Actinoalloteichus hymeniacidonis: one gene and its partner. The protein of the gene in region 2 binds, or shares a complex with, the protein of the main gene of each other region. Links are inferred from orthologs where the notes say so. Each region holds a gene or a part of one and is shown on either strand. Other genes may lie near its edges.

Evidence for each region.
Region 1: the proteins of BKA25_RS26135 (region 2) and BKA25_RS10125 are in contact, whole or in part, in a cryo-EM structure (PDB 8Z1Y), measured with the Escherichia coli proteins. The link is inferred for Actinoalloteichus hymeniacidonis from one-to-one orthologs.

What each region holds. Positions count from the first base shown.
Region 1 is NZ_JACHIS010000001.1:2,295,644-2,301,035, forward strand. What follows is about bases 2,407-5,392. They hold BKA25_RS10125 (ABC transporter permease), read right to left. Parts: upstream 4,345-5,392; coding sequence 3,469-4,344; downstream 2,407-3,468. Other genes in these bases: BKA25_RS10120 (gamma-glutamyltransferase family protein), read right to left, coding at 2,407-3,434; BKA25_RS10130 (ABC transporter permease), read right to left, coding at 4,344-5,297; BKA25_RS10135 (ABC transporter substrate-binding protein), read right to left, coding at 5,299-5,392. Also shown: BKA25_RS10115 (dipeptide ABC transporter ATP-binding protein), read right to left, coding at 1-1,622; more of BKA25_RS10120, read right to left, coding at 1,659-2,406. UniProt on the Escherichia coli protein: Part of the ABC transporter DppABCDF involved in dipeptide transport. Responsible for the translocation of the substrate across the membrane.
Region 2 is NZ_JACHIS010000001.1:6,094,333-6,102,064, forward strand. The notes cover bases 1-2,920. They hold BKA25_RS26135 (ABC transporter substrate-binding protein), read right to left. Parts: upstream 2,350-2,920; coding sequence 652-2,349; downstream 1-651. Other genes in these bases: BKA25_RS26130 (ABC transporter permease), read right to left, coding at 1-602; BKA25_RS26140 (uridine kinase family protein), read right to left, coding at 2,482-2,920. Outside these bases: more of BKA25_RS26140, read right to left, coding at 2,921-3,177; recombination mediator RecR, read right to left, coding at 3,174-3,782; BKA25_RS26150 (YbaB/EbfC family nucleoid-associated protein), read right to left, coding at 3,860-4,225; BKA25_RS26155 (DNA polymerase III subunit gamma and tau), read right to left, coding at 4,361-6,472; BKA25_RS26165 (glycoside hydrolase family 43 protein), read right to left, coding at 6,727-7,611. UniProt on the Escherichia coli protein: Part of the ABC transporter DppABCDF involved in dipeptide transport. Binds dipeptides and accepts a wide range of side chains, including small neutral, bulky hydrophobic, and positively and negatively charged groups. Tripeptides are poor substrates.

The DNA.
Region 1 (5,392 bases), 3.8 Mb from region 2 along the record:
CGCATCACCAGGACGTCGTCGGCGATGAGCCGCACCACCGCCAGATCGTGGGTGATGAACAGATAGCTGAGGCCGAGGTCGGCCTGTAGCCCCGCGAGCAGCCGCAACACCTGGTCCTGCACCAGGACGTCCAGCGCGGACACCGCCTCGTCGCAGATGACCACCGAGGGCTCCAGGGCCAGTGCCCTGGCCAACGCGACCCGTTGCCGCTGTCCACCGGAGAGCTCGTTGGGATGCGCCTGGGCCACCCTGCCGGGCAGCGCGACATGATCGAGCAGTTCCGCGACCCGACGCCTGCGAGCCGCCCGATCGCCCACCCGGAACACCCGCAGCGGCTCGTCCACGATGCGTTCGATGGTGAACATCGGGTTCAGCGAGCCATAGGGGTCCTGGAACACGGGCTGCATCGCGCGGCGGATCGCCCGCCGCTCGGCACCCCGCGCCGTCTGCACGACGCGGCCGTCCAACCGGACGGTCCCGGCGGTCGGGGTCTCCAGACCGAGCACCATCTTGGCGACCGTCGACTTGCCCGAGCCGGACTCGCCGACGATCGCGGTGGTGGAGCCCCGGCGCACCCGGAAGCCGACGTCGTCGACGGCCCGCAGCGTCCCCGACAGCCGTCCGCGCAGCCGGTAGTCCTTGGTCAGCCCCTCGACCACCAGCACGTCGTCCTCGGCCTCGGCGGCCGTCGCGCCGCGTTCGGCCGCGATGGCCTCGGCGATATCCCCGCCCGCCGCGCCAGCCTCGCCCGCCTCCTCGACGGACGGCGGTGGCGGCCGATCGCCGTCACCGCCGAGGAAACGGCGGGCGGTCACCACCGAGGGCGCCGCCGCCACCAAACGCTGGGTGTACTCGTGCTGCGGATTCTCCAGCAGGGTGCGCGCCGAGCCCGCCTCCACGACCCGGCCCTGCGACATGACGAACACCGTGTCGGCCCGGTCGGCGGCCAACCCGAGATCGTGGGTGATGAACAACAGCGAGGTGCCCGACGAGGACACCAGCGTCTCGAGGTGGTCGAGGATCTGCCGCTGCACGGTCACATCGAGCGCCGAGGTCGGTTCGTCGGCGATCAACAGCTCCGGCTGGCAGGCCAGCCCGATCGCGATCAACACCCGTTGCCGCATACCGCCGGAGAACTCGTGTGGATACTGCCTGGCCCGCCGGGCCGCATCGGGGATGCCCGCATCGCCCATCAACTCGATGGCCCGTTTCCGCGCCGCCGCGCCGGAGGCCAGCCCATGAGCCCGCAGGGTCTCGGCCACCTGATCGCCGACGCGCCGGACGGGGTTCAGATTGGACATCGGGTCCTGCGGGACCAGACCGATCTCCCGGCCCCGCAGGCGGCGCAGTCGTCGTTCGTCCGCACCGGTCAGATCCTCGCCTCGGAACAGCACCTGTCCGCCGGTGATCCGGCCATTGCCCGCGAGCAGTCCGAGCACCGCCAGGGCCGCCGTCGACTTCCCCGAGCCGGATTCGCCGACGACGGCGACCCGCTCGCCGGGACGCACCGTCAGGTCGACGCCCCGCACGGCGGGGGTCGCATCGGGTGCGGTGGAGAACGACACCTCGAGATCACGCAGTGCGAGCAGCGGCGTCGTGGTGTCCGTGGCGATCTGGGTCATCCTCGGCTCCTGGCGGATTTCTCGATGGTGCGGTGGTCAGCGGCCGACGGCGTAGCCCTGCATGCCGCGGGGATTCGCGGCCGAGGTGAGGATGCCGTCCTGGGTACGGGTCACGGACGAGAGCCTGCCCAACGCCCAGTCACCGGCCCGGACGATGCGGTGGCCGAGGGCCTCCAGCTCGGCGATGACCTCGTCGCCGAGTCGGTCCTCCACCACCATCTCGCCGGGGGACCAGGTGCGTGGCCAGAAGGAACCGGGCATCGATGTGGTGTGGAAGGCAGGCGCGTCGATGGCCTCCTGCGGGGTGTAGCCGCCGACGATCGTGCGCAGCAGGTAGAGCAGCTGCCACTGGTCCTGCTGATCCCCGCCTGGCGAGCCCAAGGCGGTCACCGGCACCCCGTCGCGCAGCACCAGCGTCGGTGTCAGCGTGGTGCGGGGCCGCTTGTTGGGGCGCAGACCCGACGGCGATTGCTCGTCCAGCCAGTTCATCTGTAGCCGGGTGCCCAGGCAGAAGCCGAGCGCCGGAATGGTGGGGGAGGACTGCAACCACCCGCCGGAGGGCGTCACCGAGACGATGTTGCCCCAGCGGTCGACGACATCCAGGTGGCAGGTGTCGCCCTTGGTCTCGCCGGAGGAGCCGACCGTCGGCTCGCCTGCGGCGGCGCCCGCGCCGTGCAGGTCGTAGGTGATACGCAGCGGCGGTTGGAAGGCGGTGCGGTCGGCCAACACACCGGGACGCAGCTCCGCCGAGGCGGTCTGGCCGATCTGCGCGCGCCGCTGGGCGGCGTACTCGGCGGAGAGCAGCGTGGCGGCGGGCGGGGCGAGATCCCCCTCGCCGTCGCCGTAGTAGGCGTCCCGGTCGGCCAGGGCGAGCTTCATCGCCTCGACGATGCGGTGCGCACCGGCGGAGGTGCTCGGGTCGATCTCGGAGTCCTCGAAGCCCTCCAGGATCGCCAGCGTCTGCAACAGCGCCGGGCCCTGGCCCCAGAAGCCGGTCTTGGCGATGGTGTGCCCCCGGAACTCCAGGGTCACCGCGTCCTCGTAACCGGCCGAGAAACCGGTCAGGTCGGCTGCGGTGATCACCCCGGCGTGGTCGGTGCCCGAGGCGTGTCGATGCGGGGTCTTGACGAACTCCTCGATGGCCTCGGCGACGAAGCCCTCCCGCCAGGCGGTCCGCGCCGCCTCGATCCGACCCTCCCGGTCGGCTGCGTCGGCCCCTGCGGCGACCAGCCGGTCGAGCACCTCGGCGTAGGCGGGCAGTCGGACCAGCTCGCCGGGTTGCGGGAGCCTGCCCTCGGGGGCCCACAGGTCGGCGGAGCTCGGCCAGTGCTCGGTGAACAGTTCGTTGACCTCGGCGATGGTGTTGCACACCCTCGGCAGCACCGGGTGACCGTTGCGCGCGTAGCCGATCGCGAACTCCAGGACGTCGGCCAACTCCCACGTTCCGTGGTCGCGCAGCAGAACGAACCACGCGTCGACGGCGCCGGGCACGGCGGCGGCCAGCGCGCCTGCCCCCGGAACCAGGTCGAGCCCCTCGGCGCGGAAGTGCTCCACGGTGGCGCCCTGCGGCGCGGGGCCCTGCCCGACGAGGACCTTCGGGGTCGGGTCGGCTGCGGTGGCGAAGACGCCGGTCAGATCGCCGCCCGGCCCGTTCAGGTGCGGTTCCACGATGTGCAGTACGAACCCGGCGGCGACCACGGCGTCGAAGGCGTTGCCGCCGCGCTCCAGCACCGCCGAGGCGGTGGCGGACGCGGTCCAGTGCGTGGTCGCGGCCATTCCGAAGGTGCCCTGCAACGTCGGTCTGCTGGTCATCGCGGGAGGGGGTACGAAACTCACAGGAAGATCCTCAGCGTCGAGTGGTCGGGTCGAGTGCGTCGCGTAGTGCGTCGCCGAACAAGTTGAATCCGAGACAGATCAGCAGGATTACCAGGCCCGGGAAGATCGCCGCCGTCGGGCTGCGCACCAGGTACTGCTGGGCGTCGGAGAGCATCACTCCCAGGCTGGGCGTCGGTGGTTGGATACCGAGTCCGAGGAAGGACAACGTCGCCTCGCCGATAACCGCGATCGGCATGATCACCGTGGCCTGCACGATGATCGCCGAGGTCGCGTTCGGCAGGATGTGCTGGCCGAGGATCCGGCCGCCGGAGGCGTCGAGCCCCTTGGCCGCGAGCACGAAGTCCTTACCCTTGAACCGCAGTGTCTCGGCGCGTACCACCCGGATCATGGTGGGGATCTGGGCGATGCCCAGCGCGATCGCCGCATTGGTCAGGCTCGGGCCGTTGATGGCCGCCAAGCCGACGGCCAGGATGAGGAACGGGAAGGCCAGCATCAGGTCGGTCAACCGCGACACGACCGCATCGAGCACCGGCCAATAACCGGCCAGCAGGCCCAGCGGGGTGCCGATCACGACGGCGAGCAGCACGGACAGCCCGCCCACCTGCAGCGAGGTGCGGGCACCGTGCAGGATCCTGGAGAGGATGTCCCGACCGAGATCATCGGTGCCCAGGGCGTATCCGATGGTCAGCGGCCGTTGGAATGGCGCGTCGAAATGCACCTCGGCGGGGGGATAGGGCGCGATCCAGGGTGCGAGGACTGCGGCCAGGACGACCAACAGCAGCAGGATCCCGCCGGTGATGCCCAGCGGGTTGCGCAGCAGTTCACGCCACACTCGACCTCGGGTCCTGGCGAGGTCGACGTGCACGGGCTCGGCAGCGGTGGACATCAGGCCTTACCTCCTACTCGGATCCGTGGGTCGATCAGGGTGTAGAGCACATCGACGGCGAGATTGATCAGGATGTAGGCGGCCGTGACCACGAGCACCACCGCCTGGATCACCGGGTAGTCCCGGCTGAACACCGAGTCGAGGGTGAGTTTTCCGAAGCCGGGCAGTCCGAAGATGCGCTCGGTGACCACCGCCCCCGAGATCAGCCCGCCGAGCTGCAGTCCCACGATCGTGACGACGGTGATCAGGCTGTTCCGCAACGCGTACCGCACCAACACGGTGCCGCGTCCCAACCCCTTCGCCCTGGCCGTGCGCACATAGTCGGCGCTCAGGGTCTCCAACATCGAGGCACGGGTCTGCCGCATGACCACACCCGCGATGGCGGTGCCCAGGATGATCGCGGGCAGTGTCAGATGCAGCAGCCCGCGCAACGGGTCCTCGAAGGGCGAGACATAGCCGGAGGCGGGGAACCAACCGAGGCCGACGGCGAGGTAGAGGATCGCCAGGATGCCCAACCAGAAGTTGGGTACCGACAGGGCGACCAGCGCGAACCCGTTGGCGGTCCATTCCGGCCACCGACCCCGGAACACCGCGGCCACCACGCCGGCCACCATGCCGAACAGGACGGCCACCACCAGCGCGTAGACCGACAGCTGGATCGTCACGGGCAGGGTGGTGCCGATCATCTCGGTCACCGGTGTCCCGGTGCGGACCGAATCGCCGAAGTCGCCGCGCAGGGCATTGGTCAGGAACCGCCAGTACTGCACGAGCACCGGCTGATCGAGGCCGAGATCGGCGCGAACGGCCGCCAGCTGCGCCGGATCGGCCTCCTCGCCCGCCATGGCCAGCGCCGGGTCGCCCGGTAGCGCCCGAACGCCGAGGAAGACCACCAGGGAGGCCAACAGCAGCGTGATCAGCGACTGCCAGGTCCGGGTGAACAGGTAGCGCCCCACGTCAGCCCTCCTCGATCAGGAAGCCCGCGCGGCCCAGCCGGACCACTCCGTCGGCGTAGACCTCCACGCCGCCGAGCTCGGAGCGGTGCGCGGTG
Region 2 (7,732 bases):
AGCACGGCATCCCAGGCCGCATCCCATTCCCTGGTCATCAGGCCGTCGAGGATGTAGAAGCCGGTGATTCTGGTGGCATCCAGCCCGGTGCTCTGCCTACCGGAGGCGGGCAGCCAGCCCAGTTCGACGGCGAAGATCCACTTGAACAGGAAGGCCAGGAAGAAGACCGGGACGGCGATGCCGACCAGCGACCAGCCGATGCTCAGGTTGTCCAGCCAACCGCCTCGCCGCCGCGCGGCCAGGTAGCCCAGCGGGACGCCGACGGCGATCGCGATCAGGATCGCGAAGATCGACAACTCGAGGGTCGCCGGGAAGCGCTGGAGGAACACCTCCATCGCGGGAACTCCGCGCTGCACCCCGGTCGAGGTGCCGAAGTTCCCGGTGAGAGCACGTTCCAAGAAGCTGAAGTACTGCACGAAGATCGGCTGGTCCAAGCCCAGCTCGGCTCGCAACTGCGCTGCGGATTCGGGGGTGGAACGGTCTCCCAGGAGGGCCGAGACCGGCCCTCCTGGGAGTATCCGAAGCCAACCGAACAGCAGCACCGAGAGCACAGCGACGACCAGCACCATCTGGGCCAATCGCCGAACGGTGTATCGGAGCACGCGTTCGCCTTTGGTGGTGGGATTCGAGTCGAGTCGGGTCTCTTACGCCCTACTCTTCGGTCACGGTGATGGTGTTGAACTCCTCCGCCGTGAGGGGGCTGGTGACCAGGCCCTCGACGTTCGGGCCCACCACGATCGCGGGCGGCGAGTGCGACAGCGGGATCGAGGGCATCCAGTCGGACAGCATGTTGCGGTTGATGTCCTCGTAGAGACCGGCACGAATCTCGTCGTCCGGCTCGGCGTCGGCCTCCTGCAGCGCCTCGGACAGCTCCTCGCCGCCCTCGGACTCACCGGTGAAGAACTGGCCCTCGGTCTCGGTGAAGAAGGTGCCGATGAAGTTGTCGGCGGTGTTGTAGTCGCCGGTCCAACCGAGCAGGAACAGCTGGGCGTCACCCTGGTTGGTGCGCTCGGTGTAACCACCGTTCCACGAGGTGCTGACCGCTTCGACGGTGATGCCGACGGCCTCGAGGTCCTCGGAGATCGCGTTGAAGATGGTCTGCGGGTTCGGCATGTACGGCCGGGTGACCTCGGTCGGCCAGTGGAACTCCACCGTCAGGTCGGAGGCGCCTGCCTCCGCGAGCAGCTCCTCGGCGAGCTCCGGGTCGTACGCGTAGGTCTCGACGTCGTCGGCGTAGCCCTCGACCGACTCCGGGTAGAACTGGGTCGCGACCTCGGCACCGGCGGGCATCGTCGAGGTGACGAGCTCTTCGCGGTCGATGGCGTGCGCGAGGGCCTTGCGGACGCGCACGTCACGCAGCGCCTCGTTCTCCTTCTGGGAGATGCCCAGGTAGAGGATGTTGAACGGGTCGCGGATCTCGACCTTGTTGCCGCCGTCCTGCAAGGTCTGGTAGTCGGCCGGGTTCGGCAGGTCGTAACCGTCGATACCGCCGGACTGGAGCTCCTGGCGCCGGGTGGTCTCATCCGGGATGATCCGGAAGATCAGGTTGTCGATCTTCGCTGCGGCCTCGGCGTCCCAGTACTCGTCGTACTTGGTCAGCTCGATCGTCGCGTTGCCCTCGTCGTAAGACGCGAACTGGAACGGACCGGTACCGGTCGGGTGCTCCCGGGCGTAGTCGGAGAAGACGAAGCTGTCGCCCTCGGCCCGTACGTTGTCGGCCTCGTACTCCTCCAGCGCGGTGGGCGACTGCATGGAGAACGAGGGCAGACCCAGGATCGACGGGAACTTGCCGGTCGCCCTGGTCAGCTGGATGACGGCGGTGCTGTCGTCCTCGACGGAACACGACTCGAACAGCGAGGGGCTCTCGCCGTCGGAGAAGCCGCCGAAGGTGTTGTTCCAGTAGTAGGAGATCGCCGGGTTCTGCCCGGTGCCCTCCTGGTTGTACCAGCGGTCGAAGTTGAAGCAGACCGCCTCGGCGTTGAAGGGGGTGCCGTCGTGGAAGGTGACGTTCTCCTGGAGGTTGAAGGTCCAGGTCAGTCCGTCCTCGGACGACTCCCAGTCGGTGGCGAGTTCCGGCTCGACGTCGACGCCTGCCGGCTCGAAGCCGACCAGGCCCTCGAAGATCTGCCGGGAGACGCGGAAGGTCTCGCCATCGCTGGCGAAGAAGGGGTCGAACAGGGCTGGCGCGCCTGCGGCGCCGAAGACGAAGGTGCCGCCTTCACCGGAACCCCCACCGGTGTCGTCGGACCGCTGCGACTCAGCGCAGGCGGACAGGACAAGGGCTCCGGCCAGGCCGACGGCACTCAGCCGTAGGAGCCGTGACCTCGGGGCCGTTCGGGATGTGGCCATCACGCACCTCAGTGTTCGGCTAACTCACAGTTGGTCGCAGACGATAACCCTTGTTCGCTACGTATCCGTAGCGTTACCGGGTCACGATCCCGACACGCATGAATCCTGCCAGCCGAATGCGCCGGATTTCGCTCACTGAGTGTAACGTTCTGATGAATCGGTTGGAGTCGACCAACCGCGCTGAGTGATGATGAGGTCGGCACGTCGCGGGGTCTGATCCTCGGCGAACCACTCGCGTTCGAACCGCTGCCACTCGATGATCGGCTCCCGGATCGTCTCGCCGTCCCGACGTATCGACCGTTCACGTCTGCGCTGCTCATCGCCCCAGGTGATCCACACCCGGTAGGAGAGGAAGTGTTCCGCGGCTCGCCGTCCCATCGAGACGCCCTCCAGCACGAGCACCTCTGGAACCGGCACGCGGACCACGTCCCCGAGGACCGGGCCGGCCTCCGACCAGACGATCCGCCGATACTCCGCTGGCGCACCCGCCCGCAGTGGCGTTAACACAGCGTGCTCGAAACCGGGCCACCACTGCCAGGGCTCGGACCACGTAGCGAAGTCGTCGGCGCGGACCAGACTCACACCCACATCACGGCGACGGAGTTCGGCGGCCACGGCATCCGCGAGGGAGGATTTGCCCGATCCGGAGGGGCCGTCGATCGCCATCGCCCGGACCGTGCCGAGCCTCGCCGGCCGATGCAACACCGAGTCGGCGAGTCGTTCGACCGCACCGGCCGGGAAGGAGACCGGTTCCGTGACCTGCGAGATCTCACCCGGCGTCTCGTGGGAAGCCGGCCGATCGGCCTCGGCCGGTTCAGAACCGGTCACACCGTTCGGCGTCCGGACAGGGCCCGGCCGAGGGTCAACTCGTCGGCGAACTCCAGGTCGCCGCCCATCGGGAGACCGGAGGCCAACCGGGTCACCGTGAGCCCGGGGAAGTCGCGCAGCATGCGGATCAGGTAGGCCGCCGTAGCCTCACCCTCGGTATTCGGATCGGTCGCGATGATCACCTCGGTGACCTCGACCCCGTCGGCCGTGCCGCCGATTCTGGCCAACAACTCCCGGATCCGAAGCTGGTCCGGGCCGATGCCGGACAACGGATCCAGCGCGCCGCCCAGGACGTGATAGCGCCCCCGGAATTCCCGGGTCCGCTCCACGGCGGGCACGTCCTTGGGCTCCTCCACCACGCAGACCAGCCGGGGGTCCCGTCGCACATCGCGACAGATCCGGCAGGTCTGTTCCTCCGAGACGTTGCCGCAGACGTCGCAGAACACCACGCCCTCCTTGACCCGCTGCAATACCTCTTGCAGCCGGGTCACATCGGCGGGTTCGGCGGCGAGCAGATGGAAGGCGATCCGCTGGGCGCTCTTGGGCCCGATACCGGGCAGTCGACCCAGCTCGTCGATCAGATCCTGAACCGGACCCTCGTACACCCCGACCTCTCCTTACTGCCGACTCGCGCTTGCGTCGCGAGAGTCCACGACAATCCGCCCCGGTATTCCGGGTCGAATCACATGCCCGGGAAACCGGGCAGTGCCGGGCCGCCGGGGCCGCCGCCGAGACCGCCGAGGCCACCGAGGTCGCCCAGGCCACCGAGGCCACCCGCGACCGGGCCGAGCTTCTGCTGCGCCAGTTCCTGGGCCTGCCGGTTCGCATCGCGCACGGCGGCGACGACCAGGTCGCCGATGGTCTCGGCGTCGTCCGGGTCGACGACCTTGGGGTCGATGTTCACCGACTGGAGCTCACCGGAGCCGTTGACCGTCGCGGTCACCAGGCCGCCGCCCGCAGTCCCCGTGACCTCGGCCTCGGCGAGTTCCTGCTGGGCCGCGAGCACCTGCTGCTGCATTTTCTGTGCTTGCTGAAGGATCTGCTGCATGTTGGGTCCACCGGGCTGCACTTGTCTGGTTCCTCTCCACGACGGGTGGGGCCTTCTGGCCAGCCTACGGCGTGCTCCAGGCACGTCGGTGCGACGTGGCGGCGCGCGCCAGAGCTTGTTCGGCGAGCCTTTCGATCAGGACCGAAGCCTGCTGACGCCCAGTTCCTCGGTGAGCAATCGCTCGGCGGCCCGCATCGGATCCGGTGGGCGGTCGAATCCCGAACCGCCGGACCCGGCTGCCTCGGCGGCGCCCTCGGTCGGTACGGGTTCCGAAGGCTTGGCGGGCACGACCCGTCGAACCGGGGCCGAGGGCGTCGACTGCGGGTCGGGTTCCGGCGGCTCCATGTCATCGGGCTCGGGTGGCAACGGCACGCCGTCGGCGTCCTCGGTGTCCACCCGGCGCGGCCGCTGTTCGGCGGGCTGAGCTGCGGGACGTTGTGGGCGAACCGGCGCCTGCGGGGCGGGGGCGGCCTGCCGGACGGGTTGCTTCGGAGCGGCCGCAGGCGCTCCGCCGCCGATCGCGGCCATCTCCTCGGCCGACCCGCAGCGCACCTGCCAACTACCGCCGAGGACCTGACCCAACGCCGCCGCGATCGCCTCGGAATTGCGGCTGTCGGCCAATCGACGCGCCAGCGGTGCGGACATGTGGGTCAGCAACACCAGGTTGCCCTGGACGGCGTGCACCGTCGCGTCGGAGAGCATCGCCTCCAGGCTCCGGCTGCGTTCCCGGACGACACCGAGCAACGCCGTCCAGACCCGGCGGATGGCGGCGGCATCGATGCCACCGGTGGCCGCTGGTGCTGCGGCGACGGGTTCCGGCTCGGGGGCCACCGGTGCCGGGTCGGGTGCGGCGGCGGGCGGCGTCGGTGTCTGGGCGGCCTGTGGTGCGGCGGCGGGCGCCTCGCGCTGGGCGGGGCTCGGTTCCGGCTGCGGCGGGCGGGCCTGCGGCCGTTCGATGGTTCGTGGCGCGGCGGCGGGGGCTGCCTGCGCTGGGGAGGTCGCCTGCGCTGCGGGTGCCCGAACGGCCGGGGCCGGACTGGCGGCCTCGGCGCGGGGAGCCGCCGCAGGGGGTGCGACCCCGATGCCCGTCGTCATCCGCAGCTCGACCTGTTCCAAGCGCTGCAACAGGGCCTGCTCGGAATCGGACACCGCAGGCAGCAGCATCCGGGCACACAGCAGTTCCAGCAGCAGCCTCGGCGCGGTCGCGCCCCGCATCTCGCCCAAACCGGAGTGCACGATCTCGGCGAAGCGGGCCAGGGTCGCGGCCCCGAGCTGTGTGCTCTGCCGCTGCATCACCGTGAGCTGGTCGGCGGGGACGTCCACCAGTCCGCGCTGCGCGGCCTCGGGCACGGCCTGGAGCAGGACGAGGTCCCGCAGCCGTTCCAGCAGATCGGTGGCGAATCGGCGGGGGTCGTGGCCCGCGTCGGCCAACCGGTCGACCGTGGCGTAAACGGCGGCGTGGTCGGCGGTGGCCAGCCCGTCGACCATCTCGTCGATCAACGCGGCATCGGTGACGCCGAGCAGGGTGACCGCGCGCTGGTAGGTGACGCCCTCCTCGCCCGCGCCCGCCAACAGCTGGTCGAGCACCGACTGGGTGTCCCGGGCGGAACCACCGCCCGCCTTGATGACCAGCGGGTAGACGGCGGGGTCGACCGCGACGCCCTCCTCGGCGCAGATCCGCTCCAGCAGGCCACGCATCGTGGCGGGCGGCATCAGCCGGAACGGGTAGTGGTGCGTCCGGGACCGGATGGTGGGCAGCACCTTGTCCGGCTCGGTGGTGGCGAAGATGAAGATCAGGTGTTCCGGGGGCTCCTCCACGATCTTGAGCAGGGCGTTGAAGCCCTGCGTCGTGACCATGTGGGCCTCGTCGACGATGAACACGCGGTAGCGGGACTCGGCGGGCGCGTAGAAGGCCCGGTCACGCAGCTCACGGGCGTCGTCCACGCCACCGTGACTGGCGGCGTCCAGCTCGACGACGTCGACGTTGCCCGCGCCCTCCGGCGCCAGCGCCACGCAGGACGAACAGGTGCCACAGGGGTCGGGGGTGGGACCTTCGACACAGTTCAGCGAGCGCGCCAGGATGCGCGCGCTGGAGGTCTTCCCGCAGCCCCTGGGCCCGGAGAACAGGTATGCGTGGTTGATCCGACCAGCCGACAGCGCGGTGCGAATCGGGTCGGTGACATGTTCCTGACCGACGACCTCGGCGAAGGTCGCCGGGCGGTATTTGCGGTAAAGGGCCAGCGCCACACGACGAGGCTACGCGGCAGGTCCGACAGCGTGACGAGCGGTTTGCCCGTGGGCCGGGGCGAGGCCGACGTACTTGCCCTAGAGACAGAAGGGGACCCCGTGCACCCGCCAGAGCCCGCTTACCCTTGCTGCCTTCCGGCCCTGGGGGAGTTCACAGGATGGACGCCGCACGGGGTCCGTGAGTCAGTGTAGCGACCATCTCCGGCGGGCGTGGACACCGGTCCCCGCCCGCCCGATGCGTCGCGCTGACCTGCTCAGTTCAGGCGCAGGACGGTGCCGTGTCGCACGAAGCCGGACAACCCGCCGGGCAGTTCCCTCGGCGCGGTCCACTCGTAGAGGTCCGCGCTGTCGCTGTAGAGGAAGCGGTCGGAGGTGTAGGCGTCCATGTAGATCCGGTACCGGCCGTCGGGCAGTTCGGTGATCGCGGGCCCCTCGGCTCGCCCCCAGCCCGCGAAGTCGCCGGTCTGGACGAACTCATAGGGCCCGCCGAGCCGGGGCGCCACGGCGTGTTCGATGCGCTTGTCCGTCTCGTTCTTGGCGAAGGCGTGGTACTCGCCCTGGTGGTAGGTCACGAAGGTGTCGATGTAGTTGGGCTCGATGCCGGGCAGCGCGGCGGGCGGTCCCCAGCGGCGCAACGAGGAGTCCAATGCGGTGAATAGGTAGGGCCGGAAAGAGCTGCGGTACTCCGCGCCCAGCGAGACGATCACGTTCACCGAGCCGTTGACCGGGTCGACGAAGAATTCCGGTGCCCAAGTGTTATGAATCCCGGCTACCGGCACCGATACCGTCGTCAGGTGTTGCCAGGATTGCAGGTCATTGCTGACTGCGATCGCGAAGTTCGTGGTGTCCCAACCGGTGGTGTGGACGACGTAGTAGCGCCCGTCGCGATGCCTGATGATGCTCGGATCCCGCAGCAGGCTGTCCGACGGGGTGTACGCGGGCCCGGCGGGCGCCTCGAAGTTCAGCGCGTCCGACGACCGGTAGATGTGCAGATCGCTCTCACTGTCGTAGGTGAACGTGGTGAAGACGTACTCGGACTGCGGTGCCGGATTCGCCTGTGCGGCACCGGACACGATCCCTCCCGCGCCCAGCAGCAGGGCGGTCAGTAGTACCGCGTGGATTCGACGTCGAACTCGCATCGGGCAGCTCCTTCACACCAGCCGATCACATCGCAGTTCACTGTGGACCGATGTGGTTTCGGCGGTGTCCGATATCGGCCGCAAGGCCCCGGACGAGTGAGCCGGTTAGCTCGTTCGGAGC